Regions from separate parts of the Methyloligella solikamskensis genome, predicted to be linked through region 1. Evidence: predicted binding sites of a transcription regulator. Region 1 holds the regulator's gene; each other region holds the start of a gene.
The links. The regulator HrcA, encoded in region 1, represses chaperone genes, less so after heat shock. The targets are predictions, from matches to a motif close to GTTAGCACTCNCNNNNNGNGAGTGCTAAC.
Positions count from the first base shown of each region.

Region 2: the regulator HrcA is predicted to act here: its motif matches at 3,854-3,882, upstream of ACFQ2F_RS14620 (co-chaperone GroES).
Region 3: the regulator HrcA is predicted to act here: its motif matches at 3,002-3,030, upstream of groES (co-chaperone GroES).

Region 1 is NZ_JBHTJO010000001.1:191,563-196,992, forward strand. It holds gene ACFQ2F_RS00940 (PAS domain-containing hybrid sensor histidine kinase/response regulator) at 1-1,306, shown strand, start outside; gene ACFQ2F_RS00945 (GNAT family N-acetyltransferase) at 1,679-2,533, shown strand; gene hrcA (heat-inducible transcriptional repressor HrcA) at 2,631-3,728, shown strand; gene grpE (nucleotide exchange factor GrpE) at 3,808-4,473, shown strand; gene pyrE (orotate phosphoribosyltransferase) at 4,569-5,102, shown strand; gene ACFQ2F_RS00965 (alpha-ketoglutarate-dependent dioxygenase AlkB family protein) at 5,259-5,430, opposite strand, start outside.
Region 2 is NZ_JBHTJO010000002.1:333,695-339,124, forward strand. It holds gene ACFQ2F_RS14610 (ABC transporter ATP-binding protein/permease) at 1-1,523, opposite strand, end outside; gene groL (chaperonin GroEL) at 1,762-3,417, opposite strand; gene ACFQ2F_RS14620 (co-chaperone GroES) at 3,519-3,806, opposite strand; gene ACFQ2F_RS14625 (HWE histidine kinase domain-containing protein) at 3,996-4,748, opposite strand; gene ACFQ2F_RS14630 (Crp/Fnr family transcriptional regulator) at 5,250-5,430, shown strand, end outside.
Region 3 is NZ_JBHTJO010000001.1:1,245,382-1,250,811, forward strand. It holds gene ACFQ2F_RS06000 (CCA tRNA nucleotidyltransferase) at 1-118, shown strand, start outside; gene ACFQ2F_RS06005 (glyoxalase superfamily protein) at 180-626, opposite strand; gene groL (chaperonin GroEL) at 920-2,560, opposite strand; gene groES (co-chaperone GroES) at 2,604-2,918, opposite strand; gene ACFQ2F_RS06020 (usg protein) at 3,150-3,419, shown strand; gene ACFQ2F_RS06025 (DM13 domain-containing protein) at 3,500-4,009, shown strand; gene ACFQ2F_RS06030 (autotransporter outer membrane beta-barrel domain-containing protein) at 4,020-5,430, opposite strand, start outside.

The DNA.
Region 1 (5,430 bases):
CGATCCGGGTCTTCCCCGCACGGCCATCGGCGATCAGATGCGCGTGCGCCAGATCCTGATGAACCTGATCGGCAATGCCATCAAGTTCACCGAACAAGGCGGTGTCGGGCTCCGCCTGGTCGGCGCAGACGATGGCGCAGGGCTCCGCTTCATGGTGAGCGACACGGGCGCCGGCATTCCGGAAGCGAAGCTGGAGCAGATCTTCCTGGAATTCGAACAGGCGGATTCCGGGCCGAGCCGCCGCCACGGCGGAACAGGGCTCGGGCTCGCCATCTCCAAGCGGCTGGTGGATGCCATGGGCGGAACGATCCAGGTCACCAGCACGCCAGACGAGGGCACCAGCTTCACGGTGGATCTGCCCCTCGACTCCCCCGCAGATTCGAGCCCTATCGCCGAGGACTGGCCGCAAGCGGAAGGACGTTCCGTGCTCGTGGTTCTTCAGGGCCAGGTGGAAGCAGCGCTGTCCGCAGAACTGCTCAATGCTCTCGGCGCGGAGACGGCGTTGCGGAGCGCCGAGACGCTTTCCGGCCTCGGCCCGGCAGGCCGCAGCGATCTTGCGCAATACAACGCGCTTCTGACCGACAAGGCGAGCTTGAAGGCCGTGCCCTTCAACCTGCTGGAGGCGTTCGGCAAGGCCGATGGCGACGCCAAGCGGGCCGTCGTGGTGCTGGACCCCAACGAGCGTCCCGAGATCGACGCCCTGAAGACGCGCGGGTTCGACGGGTATCTGATGCGGCCGATCCGGCCCCGCTCCATGCTGATCCAACTCGTTGGCGATCCGGCGTCCGAGGCCGCAGCCCCGGCGCCAAGCACGGAAGCCCCACCGCGCTGCACCTCACCCGCCGGAGACGCGCTCTCGGTGCTGCTCGCCGAGGACAACGACATCAATGCGCTGCTCGCAAAGGCCGTGCTGGAGAAGGCGGGTGCTGCGGTCGAGCGGGCCGCCAACGGCCGGGAGGCCATCTCCCTGGTGAAGGATGCGCTCCGTGACGAGAAGCCCGGTTTCGACCTGGTCCTGATGGACATCCATATGCCCGATATGGACGGGGTGGAGGCCGCAGGCCTTATCCGCGCGCTCTACGAAGACGGCGCAAAGCCCGGCGCAGGCCGCCCGCCCATCGTGGCGCTGACCGCCAATGCCTTCGCCGAGGACCGGGCCGCCTATCTGGAGGCCGGGCTCGACGACTATCTGGCAAAGCCCTTCGAGAAGAATGAACTGTTGAGCCTGATCGGGCGTTGGCAGATGGCGGGCTTAGGGGATGCGGTTTCGCGCACGGAGGCGGCTTCCGGAACGGGAGCCGCCTAGGGCCACCGGCGCGGGCGACCTTATTACTTCCTTCCATGCTTAGAATTGCCGGGCTGAGCCGTCCATGCACAGGACGAGCGAAAGTTGTCACATAGGCTTCGAAGAGGATTGCTATCGGGGCGTCATTGTGGCCGAATCAAGCTCTCTCAGGTGCGTGCCTCGTGAACCCTGGGATTTTGGAGTCGGCCATAGCGAGATGGCGGACCCCACGCTCCAAACGGAGATGGACCGCCGCAGCCGAAACCAGACTTTGGCGCTGAAGATTTGCGCGGGGGCATCATGTTTCCAGGACTGACATTCCGGCCGGCCTATGGGGGCGGGCAAGCGTTCGTCGGCCGTAAACGATTCACTCCTCAGGCTTTCCAGGCATTCATGCTGCGGGAGCCGCCCAAGAGCTATGGCCGCATCGGGCCGCTGGAGGTTCGCCTGGCCCGCAAGCGGGGCGATATCCGCCGCGCCCAGCGCCTGCGCTACAAGGTCTTCTACGAAGAGATGTCCGCGAGAGCCGATGCGCTGACCATGCTGTCTCGCCGGGACGAGGATCCCTACGATCCGATCTTCGATCATCTGCTGGTGCTGGATCACACCAATGCACTGGCGAGCCGCGGCTGGCGCCGGCCTCAGGTGGTGGGCACCTACCGGGTGCTGCGCCAGGAGGTGGCGGACCGGCATGACGGGTTCTACACCCAGCAGGAATACGACATCGCGCCGCTGATCCAGGCCAAGCCGGACTACAACTTCATGGAGCTGGGCCGCTCCTGCGTGCTGAAGCCCTACCGGACCCGCCGGACCGTGGAGCTGCTGTGGCACGGGCTTTGGTCCTATGTGCGCGAGAACGGCGTCGACGTGATGCTGGGCTGCGCAAGCTTCGAAGGCATCGATCCGAAAGCCCATGCGCAGGCCTTGAGCTTTCTGCACCACACGGCTCTGGCGCCAGAGGAATGGCGGGCCCGGGCCCATGACCACCTTCATGTGGACATGGACATGATCCCGGCCGATCAGGTGCACATGAAAGCGGCCATGAAGGCTCTACCGCCGCTGATCAAGGGCTATCTGCGGCTCGGCGCCTATGTGGGCGACGGTGCGGTCATCGACCATCAGTTCGGCACCACGGACGTTCTGATCGTGCTGCCGGTGGAAGCGATCCGCTCGCGCTACTTCAGCCATTTCGGCGCGCCGGACTCTCTCGGCTCCGCTCTGCTGCCCGCCGGAAACGCGCTGAACTAGCGGTCACGACGGCCAATTGGCGTTTCGTGCGCGATTCCACGCCTTTCGGCGCGTTACGGGTTTGACGCGCCGATGTGCGGTGCATAAATTTCAACCCATGCGATACGACGATATCAGCGCGGCGCTTGGCGCTGCGCAGGGCGCCCAGGACGGATTGACCCGTCTGAACGAGCGGTCGCGCGAGATCTTCAAGCGCATCGTCGAGACCTATCTCGCAACCGGCGAGCCGGTCGGGTCCCGCAATCTCAGCCGTTCCTTGCCCATCACCCTGTCGCCCGCCTCGGTGCGCAATGTGATGAGCGATCTGGAGGCGCTGGGGCTGATCTATGCACCTCATACCTCCGCCGGTCGGCTGCCCACACAGTCGGGTTTGCGGTTGTTCGTGGACGGCCTGCTCGAAGTGGGCGATGTCAGCCCCGCGGAGCGCGATCAGATCGAGCGCCAAATCTCCGGCGACGGCAAGCACCGGGCGGTTGAGGATTTTCTCACCGAAGCCGGCGCCATGCTGTCGGGCCTGTCGCGCTGCGCCGGGGTGGTGCTGGTGGACAAGCATACCAAGGCGCTGAAGCAGATCGAGTTCGTCAATCTCGGCGGCGGACGGGCCCTCGTGGTGCTGGTCGGCGAGGACGGCGACGTGGAGAACCGGATCATCTCGATCCCTGCGGATCTCCCGGTCAGCTCGCTGCAGCAGGCCTCCAACTACATTAACGCCCGGATCGGCGGCGCTACGATCGAGGATGCGAAGAAGCGCATCGAGAAGGAAATCGAGGAAAAGCGCGTCCAGCTCGACGAGCTCACCACCGACGTGGTGACGGCGGGGCTGGCCACGTGGTCCGGCGAGGAAGAAGGCGGCAAATCGCTGATCGTCTGCGGCCGGGCCCATCTCCTGGAAGACGTGAAGGCCATGGAGGATCTGGAGCGGGTGCGCCTGCTCTTCGAGGACCTGGACGCCAAGGAAGAGCTCATCCGTCTTCTGGGCCTCGCGGAGCGCGCCGACGGGGTGCGCATCTTCATCGGGTCGGAGAACAAGCTGTTCTCGCTGTCCGGCTCGGCGCTCGTCGTCTCCCCCTTCGAGGATTCCGAACAGCGGATCGTCGGCGTGTTGGGGGTTATCGGACCGACCCGTTTGAACTACGGTCGGATCATTCCGATGGTGGATTACACGGCGAGGCTCCTGGGCCGGCTGGTTCCTTAACCTTTTGCGGCCTTGATTTCCTTTGCTTTGCGGTCGATATCCCCGAGAACTCCAGCTTTAGAAAACAATCGGTGCGGCTATGACTGACGAGACGACCGGTCCTCGCGACGAAGACGAGGAGACCCCTGAGAACGCCCAGACCGAGGACGCCGAGGCGGCCGAGGCGAAAGCGGACGACGAGACGGACCTCGCGGCCGAGAATGCCGATCTGCGCGACCGGCTGCTGCGGACCATGGCGGAGATGGAAAATCTGCGCCGCCGGACGGAGCGCGAGAAATCCGACACCTCGAAATACGCGGTGACCAATTTTGCGCGCGACGTGCTGACGGTTGGCGACAATCTCCGCCGGACCATCGAGCACGTGCCGGCCGAGGCCGCTGCCCAGGACCCGGCGCTGAAGAGCTTCCTGGAAGGCGTGGAGCTCACCGAGCGGGAGCTGCTCAACATGCTCGAGCGTCACGGCGTGACCAAGCTCGACCCGCTGGGCGAGCGTTTCGACCCGAACAATCACCAGGCGATGTACGAAGTGCCGAACCCCGAAGTGCCGGAAGGCACGGTGGTGGACGTGATGCAGGCAGGCTATACCATTGGGGATCGCTGCCTGCGGCCGGCGCTCGTGGCCGTGTCCAAGGGCGGTGCGCGGCACCAGCCGCAGGGCAACGCCAAGCCGGCCAATGACGACTATCCGGACGGGTCGGACGACGGCAGCGAAGCGGTGGAGGATGAGGGGCTCCGCAAGGGCTGATACGCCTCCGAAGGCAACGAAAGAAGAAGACGAGGCGTAGAGAAGTGCCGTTGAAAGCGAAAGAGCGGGACGCAGCGGAAGAACGGGCGCGTCTCATGCAGATCATCCGCGAGCGGTCCTACGCTTTCGGCGTCAGCGTCACCCTCGCCTCGGGGCGCAAGAGCAACACCTACTTCAACATGAAGCCGACGATGCTTCATCCCGAAGGCGCGTTCCTGTCGGCTGCCCTTCTGCTGGACGAGATATCCAAGCTCGATGCGGATTACGTCGGCGGGCTGGAGCTCGGCGCCGTGCCCATCACGGCCGCCGTCACCGCCCGCAGCTTTGCGCTGGGCCATCCGCTTCCCGCCCTCATCATGCGGAAGAAGGCGAAGGACCACGGCACTCAACAACGTCTGGAAGGGCTAACCGCGGAGGAAAGCCTTAAAGACAAACGGGTCGTGGTCGTCGAGGACGTGACGACAAGCGGCGGCTCGACGCTTCAGGCCGTCGAGGCCGTGCGCGACATGGGCGGCACGGTGGAGCATGTGGTCACCGTGCTCGACAGGGATGAAGGCGCCACCGAAACGCTCAAAGACCACGGCATCACGCTGATCTCCCTGTTCAAGCAGAGCGATTTCACGGGTTAGGCTGACGGGGCTCGTCCTACCGCAGCATCGTCATTGCCGGGCTTGACCCGGCAATCCATTCCACTGGCCTTGCGACAAGTTGAGACGTAACGGCATGGATGCCCGGATCAAGTCCGGGCATGACGCCTGAGGATGAGGTGAGCGCGCCAAGCCGACCTAAGCCGGCGTTACCCGGCGCAAGGTGAGGTTGATGCGGCCGCCCTTGGGCAGAAGGTCAGAGCTTCCGGCCACGATCCGGTCGATGCCGTGATAGATCAGCCGGTCCTCGCCGCCGAAGATCACCACGTCGCCCGATTCCAGCTCGATCCGCCGTGTCGGGTCCTTTCGC
Region 2 (5,430 bases), on a different contig from region 1:
AGCGCCCGCGCGATCGAGAGCCGCTGCTGCTCGCCGCCGGACAGGAGATCCGCCCAATAGGCGGTCTCGTCCAATTGATCCACGAGCTTGCCGAGACCGACCGCGGTCAGCACCTCCTCCACCTCCTCCGGCGCATAGGCCTGTTCGCCAGCCGGGTAGGTGACGGCGCGGCGCAGCGTGCCGAGCGGCATATAGGCCTGCTGCGGCAGCACAAGCACATCGCCTTCCCGGGGCAGCTCGATCTTGCCCTCGCCGAACGGCCACACGCCGCCCAGCGCCCGGAACAGGCTGGTCTTGCCGGAGCCCGACATGCCGGTCACGAGCACCTTCTCGCCGGGCTTCACGGCGAAATCCGAAATCCGGACCAAGTCCCTTCCCGTGGGCAGCGCCACCACCACGTCCTGGGCGCGCAAGGAATTGTGGTCCGCGGCTTCGGCCTGCTTCAGGCTGACCTCATGCTCCGCGTCGAGAGACTGAGCCCATTCCAGCGAGCGCTCGAAGCCGCTCAGACGGTCCAGGATGGCTTTCCAGTTCGCGATATTGTCGTAAGCGTCCACGAAGAAGGACAGGGAGTCCTGCACCTTTCCGAATGCCTGGGAGATCTGGATCAGCCCGCCGAGCGTCATGGCGCCGGCGAAATAGAGCGGGCTCACCACGACGAAGGGGAAGATGGTCGCCGCTTGATTATACCCGGCCGTGAAGAACGTGAGTTTCTTGGTCCGGGTCATGATCGAGTACCAGTTCTGGATCACGTGGCCGAACCGCTCCTTCAGCCCCTGGCGCTCCACCTCCTCGCCGGAGAGCAGCGTCACCTCCTCGGCGTTCTCCCGCAGGCGCACCAGGGAAAAGCGGAAATCCGCCTCGTAGCGCTCCTGGTTGAAGTTGAGCCGGATCAGCGGATAGCCGATCAGATGGGTGAGCCAGGTGCCGAGAATGGCGTAGAGCAGGGCGGCCCAGACCAGATAGCCGGGAATCTCCATGGACCAGGAGCCGATCACGAGCGGTTGGTCGGCCGACAGCCCCCAGAGAATCGCCACGAAGGAGACCAGGGTTACAACGGAGCTCAGCAGCCCCAGCCCGATCCCGATCGTGGTGACGATGAAGGACCGGACGTCCTCGGCGATGCGCTGGTCGGGGTTGTCGATCTGATCGCCCCGAAGCCGCATCCGGTAATGGGTGCCGGCTTCGAGCCAGCGGGCCATGTAGTTGTCGGTCAGCCAGGCGCGCCAGCGGATCTGCAGCCATTGGCGCAGGTAAAGCTCATAGACCGCCGCGATGATGAAGAGCGCAGCCAGCACGGAGAACACGCCGAGCTGATAGATGAAGCTGTCCCAGTCCTTCTGCTCCAGCGCGTTGTAGAAGTTGCGGTACCAGGTGTTGAACTGGACGCTCAGATACACTTGGAAGAGCTGCAGCGCCACGACGACGCTGAGCAGGATCCGCCCCGCCCAGCGGTCCTCGCCTTTGAAATAGGGAAGTGCGATGCGCGAAAATTCTTTCGCTGCTTGGGAAAATCCCGCCATAGGGGCGATGCTCCGGAAGACCGCTTGAGGCAGAAGGCGTGACCGCCGCTAATGCTGGCGTTAAGCCGCATTCAGCGAGCGCGGTTGGAGTTTTCGGTGAGCCGCGCCCCGAAAGCAAGCGCTAGCGGATTACGGTTGCGTAAGGTTGGAGCCTGCTTTTCACGCGGATTGCCCACGAAAAAGGGCGGCTCCGAAGAGCCGCCCTCAAAGTCATCTGCTCGATTGAGCGGATGGGCTGCTACATCATGTCCATGCCGCCCATGCCACCCATACCGCCCATGCCACCGCCAGGCATGGCCGGGGCAGCGGAGTCGTCCTGCGGGAGCTCGGCCACACCGGCTTCGGTGGTGACCAGCAGACCCGCGACGGAGGCGGCATCGGTCAGAGCGGTCAGCACGACCTTGGTCGGGTCGATGATGCCGCGCTCGACGAGATTGCCGTACTCGTCCTTCTGGGCGTCGTAGCCATAGGCCGTCTCGTTGTTCTCCAGCACCTTGCCGACAACGATGGAGCCCTCGACGCCGGCATTCTCGGCGATCTGACGGGCCGGGGCCTGCAGCGCACGGCGGACGATGTTGATGCCCGCTTCCTGGTCCTCGTTATCACCAGTGATGGTGAGCACCTTGGAGGCGCGGAGCAGGGCCGTGCCGCCACCGGCGACGATGCCCTCTTCCACGGCCGCGCGGGTCGCGTTCAGAGCGTCGTCAACACGGTCCTTGCGCTCCTTCACCTCGACCTCGGTAGCGCCGCCGACGCGGATCACCGCAACACCGCCGGCGAGCTTCGCCAGACGCTCCTGCAGCTTCTCCTTGTCGTAATCGGAGGAGGTCTCCTCGATCTGCGCCTTGATCTGCGCGACGCGGGCGTCGATGTCGGCCTTCTCGCCAACACCGTCGACGATGGTCGTGTCGTCCTTGGTGATGTTCACGCGCTTGGCGCTGCCCAGCATGTCGAGGGTGACGCCCTCGAGCTTGATGCCGAGATCCTCGGAAACCACCTGGCCACCGGTCAGGACAGCGATGTCCTGCAGCATGGCCTTGCGGCGATCGCCGAAGCCAGGCGCCTTCACCGCCGCGACCTTCAGGCCGCCGCGCAGCTTGTTGACCACGAGGGTGGCCAGGGCCTCGCCCTCGATATCTTCAGCGATGATCATCAGCGGACGGCCCGACTGCACAACCGCCTCGAGCAGCGGAAGCATCGGCTGCAGGCCGGTCAGCTTCTTCTCGCAGATCAGGATGTATGGGTTCTCGAGATCCGCCACCATCTTCTCGGCATTGGTGATGAAGTAGGGCGAGATGTAGCCGCGGTCGAACTGCATGCCTTCCACGACCTCAAGCTCGCTCTCAAGGCTCTTGGCCTCTTCGACCGTGATGACGCCTTCATTGCCGACCTTGCCCATGGCTTCTGCGATCATGTCGCCGATGGACTTCTCGCCATTGGCGGAAATCGTGCCGACCTGGGCGATCTCCGAAGAGCCAGAAACCTTCTGGGAGCTCTTGCGGATATCGGCGATGACCTCGGTCACGGCCTTGTCGATACCGCGCTTCAGATCCATCGGGTTCATGCCCGCGGCGACGGCCTTCAGGCCTTCGCGCACGATCGACTGGGCAAGCACGGTCGCCGTGGTGGTGCCGTCACCGGCCTTCTCGTTGGTCTTGGACGCCACCTCGCGCACCATCTGTGCGCCCATGTTCTCGAACTTATCCTCAAGCTCGATATCCTTCGCGACGGTCACGCCGTCCTTGGTCGAGCGCGGGGCGCCGAAGGATTTCTCGAGGATCACATTGCGGCCCTTGGGGCCGAGCGTGACCTTGACTGCATTGGCCAAGGTGTCGACGCCGCGCAGCATGCGCTCGCGCGCATCTGCACCGAATTTCACGTCTTTAGCTGCCATTGGCGCTTAACTCCATTGTTCAAAAATTTCAAAAACCGCCTGCTCACGAGCCCGCTTCAAGATGCGGGGAGGCGAAATTGGGGTGGGACAGCCAATTGGCCTTAACCCATCACCCCCATGATGTCGGACTCCTTCATGATAAGGAGCTCCTGGTCGTCGATCTTGACCTCGGTGCCCGACCACTTGCCGAACACGACCTTGTCGCCGACCTTCACGTCCAGCGGCTGGACCTTGCCGTCTTCGCCGCGTGCCCCGGGGCCCGCCGCGACGATCTCGCCGGTCTGCGGCTTCTCAGCCGCCGAGTCCGGGATGATGATCCCGCCTTTGGTCTTCTGCTCCTCTTCGAGCCGCTTCACCACGACACGATCGTGGAGAGGACGAAATTCCATAGTTGCACTCCCTGAAAATTGTCTCTGCTTTCGAGATAGGGTCGCCTGTTGGCACTTGCCAGTGTTGAGTGCCAAATCGTGGGCGGGGATAACGTTTCGATTGTGCCGCTGTCAAGAAAGCGGGCCGAAACCGCCCATCCGAGGCGTGATTTGCGCCAATGTGGTGAAGCGCGTGTGAAGGAGCGTCTTCTAGCGGGCGCTGGCGCGGAAGCGGAGCCGGCAGAAAAGCCCGGATTCGTACCATTCCACCACGGGTGCATCGTGGCCGTGGCGCTTCGCCAGCCGCTCCAGCAGGGTCATTCCGAAGCCGCGATCGGCCGGCTTGACCACGGGCGGGCCTGCGACCTCCTGCCATGTCATCAGGATCTCGCGCGGCTGGACCGTATCGTCCTCAAGCCCCTCGAAACGCAGCGAAACATGCCCGTCGTCGTTGGAAAGGGCGCCATATTTGATGGCGTTGGTGGCGAGTTCGTGCAGCACCAGAACGAGGGTCTGCATATCGTAATCGCCGAACATCAGGTGGTCCGCGTCGATATTGACCCGCCTGAGCACGCCGAGCGGCTCGATAACCCGCGCAGCGAGGTCTTCCAGCGGCATGAAGAGCCATTGCCGTTCTTTTAGGAGGTCGTGAGCCGCGGAAAGGCTGTTGAGCCGCGATTGGAAGGTCTGCACGAAGGGCTTGGCTTCCGGATGGCTTTCGGCGCTCACCGCCGCGATGCTGCCGACCACCGAGAACAGGTTCTTCATGCGGTGGGCCAGCTCTCGATTGAGCAGCTCGCTCGCCTCCTTCTCGAAATGCCGGTCGGTGACATCCTGGATTACGCCCATCGCGCGGATCGGTCTGCCGGCCTCGCGCTCGACAACACGGCCCGTAAGGCAAACCCATTGGGTCAGCGGCGGAACGCGCCCGGTCGAGCCGGAATTCCTCTGCGATCTCGCCATCGCTGCCGATCGCGGCTCGCAGCGAATGCTGGAATCCGGCCAGATTCTCCGGATGAATGGCCTCCTCGAACCTTGCGGCAGGCAGCGAGCCGCCGCCATGGGGCAGGTCCAGAAGTCGGCTGGCCTCTTGGTCCAGGCCGATTTGGCCCTCTTGGAACCACCACTCCCACAGACCGACTCCACCCGCTTCCAACGCGTCGCGCTTCTCGGCGGCGCTGGTCAACGGCTCTTTCCCGTCTTCGGGAAGAGCGGCAAGTTCCTCCTCGGTCATCATGGTTTGCTACACAGTGGCGGGGCGCACGCAATCGGTCGCGCTGGCAGGAATATGAAGGGAGTCGGGCAACTCAATTTCCGTCCTTGCCCTCAGATCCCTGGCTCCGCCGAATTGACTTCGATTAGTATGACGGCTTCACTCTTAGAACTTCGCAGACGCGCCGTCTTTCAACTAAGACATACTCATCTTGCATCGGCGCCGGAGCGGCCAAGGAGATCATCGCGCCAATGAATTTGGTCGCTCAATTCGCTGTCGATCACAAAGTCCCGTGCGAGCAGTGCCCCTTGCGCGACTGCGCGATTTTTCGCCCCCTGAGCGACGGCGAGGTCGATCTCCTGTCGGACTTCAAGATCGGCGAATTCACCGTGGAGGGCGGATCGACCATATTTTCCGAAGGGGTCCGGTCCG
Region 3 (5,430 bases), 1.1 Mb from region 1:
CAGCGGGCCTCAGGTGGGCCGCATCTTGCGAGTGGTCGAGCGGACCTGGATCGAGGCTGGCTTTGAAGGCGAGCGCGAGGTCCTTCTCAAGCAGGCGGAAGCTGCCTCGAAGGCGTAGCGGTCAGGCTTGACGGCGAGAGAAGACGGCGTTCGAAAACGCCGCCTTCCTTGGTCCCCGCTTAGGCTATCGGGTCGAGTTCCATGTGTGGCCGACCGTCCGAGGTTTTCTCGGTGGTGCGGCCCGTCTCGTCGACAATGCAGGAGACGCGCTGCCGGTAGGCCGAGAAACTGTCGAAGGTCACAACGTCGACGGGCTCTTGGAACTGCACCGTTATGCGGACACGGCCAGATGGTCCCATCTGCTGGATGGCGACGAGCTCACCCGTAAAGGGCTGGCCGAGATAATGACCCCGCACCTTCGTGCCGAGGGCCAGCGGCCTGCGGGGCGGCCGGTTTCCCAGCGCTGCGTGGAGCGTGTTCCAGTCACGATAGCCGTGGCGATTGGCTATACGCTCCAGGGATTGTCCATGGCTGATGGTGGTGCCGAAGGCGGCCAGGTCCTGCCGGAGCTGGCGTGCCTCGGTCTTCAGGTCGGATAGGGGCGGCAGTGTAATGGGCGTCGTCATCGCGAACCTCTCGCAATTCCGCATGCCGACGATGGTGGAGCAATCGCTCCCGATGGGGCTCGCCTTGCCATCTGCGCCGGATGCCTGGGTTGCGATCGGGCCGATGTGTCGTCTTGTAGGAAGGGCTCTACCTTAAGCGTGTGCTTGCGAGCGGCTGGGGCCTTCACCCGAAGCGGTAGATAGGGAGCCGCCGGTCCGCTGTCAATCGGGCGTGGCAGGGGCCAAAAGAAAAGCCGCGCCCCTCAGGTTGAGGGACGCGGCCTGTTCGTTTCAAAGAGGCTTGGGTGCGTGGCTTAGAAGCCCATGCCGCCCATATCGCCCATGCCGCCCGGCATGGCCGGAGCAGGGTTCTTCTGGGGATGCTCGGCGACCATGGCCTCGGTGGTGATCAGGAGGCCGGCGACGGAGGCTGCATCCTGCAGCGCGGTGCGCACGACCTTGACCGGATCGATCACGCCTTCCTTGACCAGGTCGAGATACTCACCCGTCTGGGCGTTGTAACCGTAGCCGTAATCGTCCTTCTCGAGCACCTTGCCGGCCACGACCGCGCCATCCTCGCCGGCATTCTCGGCGATCTGGCGGATCGGCGCCTGAAGCGCGCGGCGAACGATGTTCACGCCGACGCTCTGGTCCTCGTTCTCAGGCTTCAGCCCGTCGAGGGACTTCACGGTGCGGAGCAGAGCCACGCCGCCGCCGGGGGAGATGCCTTCCTCCACGGCTGCGCGGGTCGCGTTGAGCGCGTCGTCGACGCGATCCTTCTTCTCCTTCACCTCGACCTCGGTGGCACCACCGACGCGGATCACCGCAACACCGCCGGCGAGCTTCGCCAGACGCTCCTGCAGCTTCTCCTTGTCGTAGTCCGACGAGGTCTCCTCGATCTGCGCGCGGATCTGGGAGACGCGGGATTCGATCTCCTTCTTGTCGCCGGCGCCATCGACGATGGTGGTGTCGTCCTTGGTGATCTGGACCTTCTTGGCCTGGCCCAGCATGTCGAGGGTCACGCCCTCAAGTTTGATGCCGAGATCCTCGGAGATCATCTGACCGCCGGTCAGAACCGCGATGTCCTGGAGCATGGCTTTGCGGCGATCGCCGAAGCCAGGCGCCTTGACGGCAGCGACCTTCAGGCCGCCGCGCAGCTTGTTGACCACGAGGGTGGCCAGGGCCTCGCCCTCGACGTCCTCGGCGATGATCAGAAGCGGACGGCCGGACTGGACCACGGCTTCCAGGAGGGGAAGCATGGTCTGAAGCCCGGTGAGCTTTTTCTCGTGGATGAGGATGTAGGGGTTCTCCAGCTCGACGCGCATCTTCTCGGCGTCGGTGATGAAGTAGGGCGAGAGGTAGCCTCGGTCGAACTGCATGCCCTCGACGACCTCAAGCTCGGTCTCGAGCGCCTTGGCTTCCTCGACGGTGATCACGCCGTCATTGCCGACCTTCTCCATGGCCTCGGAGATGAGGCGGCCGATCTCGGCGTCGCCATTGGCGGAGATGGTGCCGACCTGGGCGATCTCGCCGGAGCCGGTGATCTTCTTCGACTTGGACTTCAGCTCCTCGACGACCTTGGCAACGGCCATGTCGACGCCGCGCTTCAGGTCCATGGGGTTGGCGCCGGCCGCGACCGACTTCAGGCCTTCCTTGACGATGGACTGTGCGAGGACGGTGGCGGTGGTGGTGCCGTCACCAGCGGTGTCGTTGGTCTTGGAAGCGACCTCCTTCACCATCTGGGCGCCCATGTTCTCGAACCTGTCCTCAAGTTCGATTTCCTTGGCGACGCTCACACCGTCCTTGGTGATGCGGGGCGCGCCGAAGGACTTCTCCAACACCACGTTGCGGCCTTTCGGGCCGAGGGTCACCTTGACCGCATTGGCTAGGATGTCGACGCCGCGGAGCATGCGCTCGCGGGCGTCTTGGGAAAATCTCACGTCTTTTGCAGACATGGCTCGTTCTCCGTGAATGAAATGAAATTATGCAGCGTGTTGGTTACGCGGCCTTTTTGGCGGACGCGGTGCCCTCGAGGATGCCGAGGATGTCGCTCTCCTTCATGATGAGCAGGTCCTCGCCGTCGATCTTGACCTCGGTGCCCGACCACTTGCCGAACAGAACGCGGTCGCCGGCCTTCACCTCGAGCGGCTGGACCTGACCTTTCTCGTCGCGGGCGCCGGGGCCCACGGCGACGACTTCGCCTTCGGAGGGCTTCTCCTTGGCGGTCTCGGGAATGATAATTCCGCCCTTCGTCTTTTCGCCTTCTTCAAGACGGCGCACGACGACGCGGTCATGCAACGGACGAAACTGCATGGCTTTGTTCTCCTCTAACCAAATTTTCCCGTTGATCGGGCGCTAGAAATACCGGCCCGTTCGGCGGCTATGTAGCGACAGTTGTTAGCACTTTCAATAGGAGAGTGCCAGCTTGGTAGCAGCCTAGCCAGACGGCTGCTAGTTGCCTGAAATCTCTCAATAAAACCTGGACATGGTCGGCGCGGGACGATTTAATTTTGAGTCTTACAAGACCAAAGCAGGGGCTTTTCGATGACTGACAACGCGCTCGTTTCCCAGCTCTGTGGCTTTTCCCTCACCACCGCCGAAATCCTCTACCGGTTGCCCGACCATAACCGCCTGCTCCAGAGCTATATCTGGCAGGATTACGACATGGCGCCGCGCTTCCCGAAGCTGAAGGATTTCCTCGCCTTCTGGGACGAGAATCTGGAGGGGCCGCTCTACCGGGTGCGGGTTGCCCATAAGCGGCTCATCTCGCCGACGGAGTTCGATTTCGTCGAAGGCGAGCTCCGGTTGCAGTGAGCCGTCTCTCGCGCCGCTAGCCTTCCCTTCGGGCCCATGGCAGTCTTTCCCGACATTTTCCGATGTTTGGGGAAGACATCATGTGGCATTGGCTGAAAGGGCTGGTCGTCGGCGTTCTGCTCGGCGTCATCATCGGGTTTGCGGCGGGGCTGTTCGTCTTCCCGTATCTGTTTCCGCCGCCGGCTGGCACCGACACGCTGACGGAAGCGGAAGCCGGGGAGTTGGTTGCCCAAGGCACCTTCATTCACGCCAACCCGTCCGACCCCGTCCATTACGGAAAGGGCAAGGTCAGCGTCTATCCAGACGTTCTTTTCCTGGAGAAGGATTTCGAGGTGGGGCCGGGGCCCGACTATCACGTCTATCTCGTGCCGGCTAAGAAGGTGCGCAGCGAGGCGGATGTCGAGGACACCATGTATGTGGATCTCGGGCGCTTGCGGGCCTTCGAAGGTAGCCAGAAATACGAGATCCCCGCGGGCGTCGACCTGACGAAATACCCGAGCGTGGTGATCTGGTGCCAGCAATTTTCCGTGCTGATCTCGCCGGCCGATCTGACCTTTGAGGCAGGCTCAGGGCAGAAGAAGGCACTCTAGCCACCCCCGATCAGAAGCGGAGGGTGACGTCGCCCTGGATGCCGTGATCGCTGGAATCTTCGCCCATCTGGCCCGAATAGCTCACGCTCATGGTGGTCATGCTGCCGACCTCAAGATCGAGGCCGGCTTCTAGCACTAGCGCGTCTTCCGAAAGCGGTGCGCCAACCACATCGAAGGCCGAGCTGCCGCCGGTGAAGGCGAACACCACAGACGGATCCGTATCGCCGAAAGCGTGGCGCCAACCGATCATCCCGCGCGCGGTCAGCGGCATGGTCTGGATCAGGCTCTGGCTGGAGGCACGCAGGCCGAGGGTAGTGAAGGTGGTGTCGGCGGACTGGCCGGAGGCCTGGAGCGCCGCCGCCCCTCCGCTCTCCCGGAAGCCGTCGCTGTCGAGATTGATATGGGCCAGGCCGACGAAGGGCTCCATGTTGGCCGGCATTGCGGCGAGACGGTAACCGGCCTCGCCGAAGGCCTGGAGGCTATGGGCATCGTAGTCGGCGTTCAGAGAGTCAGCGTATCCCGGAAAGGCTACGTTGCGGCTCGTGTCGATGCCGTACCAGGCATAGGCGAGACCGCCGCGGAGGTTGAGCCCGCCGAGCTGGGTGCCGCCATAGATGCCCAGGTTGGTCGTGTCGACATCGGCGCTGGAAAGCCGCGCATCGGCGTCAATTGAGCTATTGGCGTAGCCGGCCAGGACACCCAACCGCGTGTTTGGATTGATCGCGCCGTCCACGCCCACCACGAAGCCGCCGATGGAGCGGTCGACGGAGGCGGCGTTGGCGCTGCCGTCCCACGAACCCCAGGAGCCGTAGCCCTGACCCCACGCCGTCAGGCCGTCGGTGGCACTATGGCCGAGATAGCTCATGGTCGGCATGGCCGGGGCGGCCGAGTCGTCGAACGCGTCGGAGATCCGGTTCATGGCCGCGTTGCGGACGAAGCGGCTGTCATCGATGAGGGTGGTCTGAACGGAGGCGTGGATCTCGCCGGACAGGCTGTCGAAGGCCCGGCGGGCGTCCGACCCGTTCAGCAAGACCAGGGATTCGATCACCGCGCTGTCGAGGGGCAGGCTGTCGAGAGCCCAGGCGGTCGACCGTTGGTTACGGGTGTCAGCCACGGAGGCGAAGGCCACGTTGCTACGGTCGATGGTCAGCATCACGTCGGTGGCCGTGTAGCTGAGGGTGGGCATCAGGAAGACGCTGCCGTCTTTCAGGCCCACGCTGTCGAAGCGGGTGCCAGCAAGGCTGCCTGCGGTCAGGATCGTATAGGTTTCGTTGAGGGCATAGCCGCCACTCAGCGAGCTCACCGCCACCCGCCCGGCGAGGTTTGCCGTGCCGCCCACGATGATCACTTCGACGCGGCGGTTCTGAGCGCTGGCGTCCGGATCGACCTCGACCTCGTAAACGGAGCTGGAGGTCATGTTC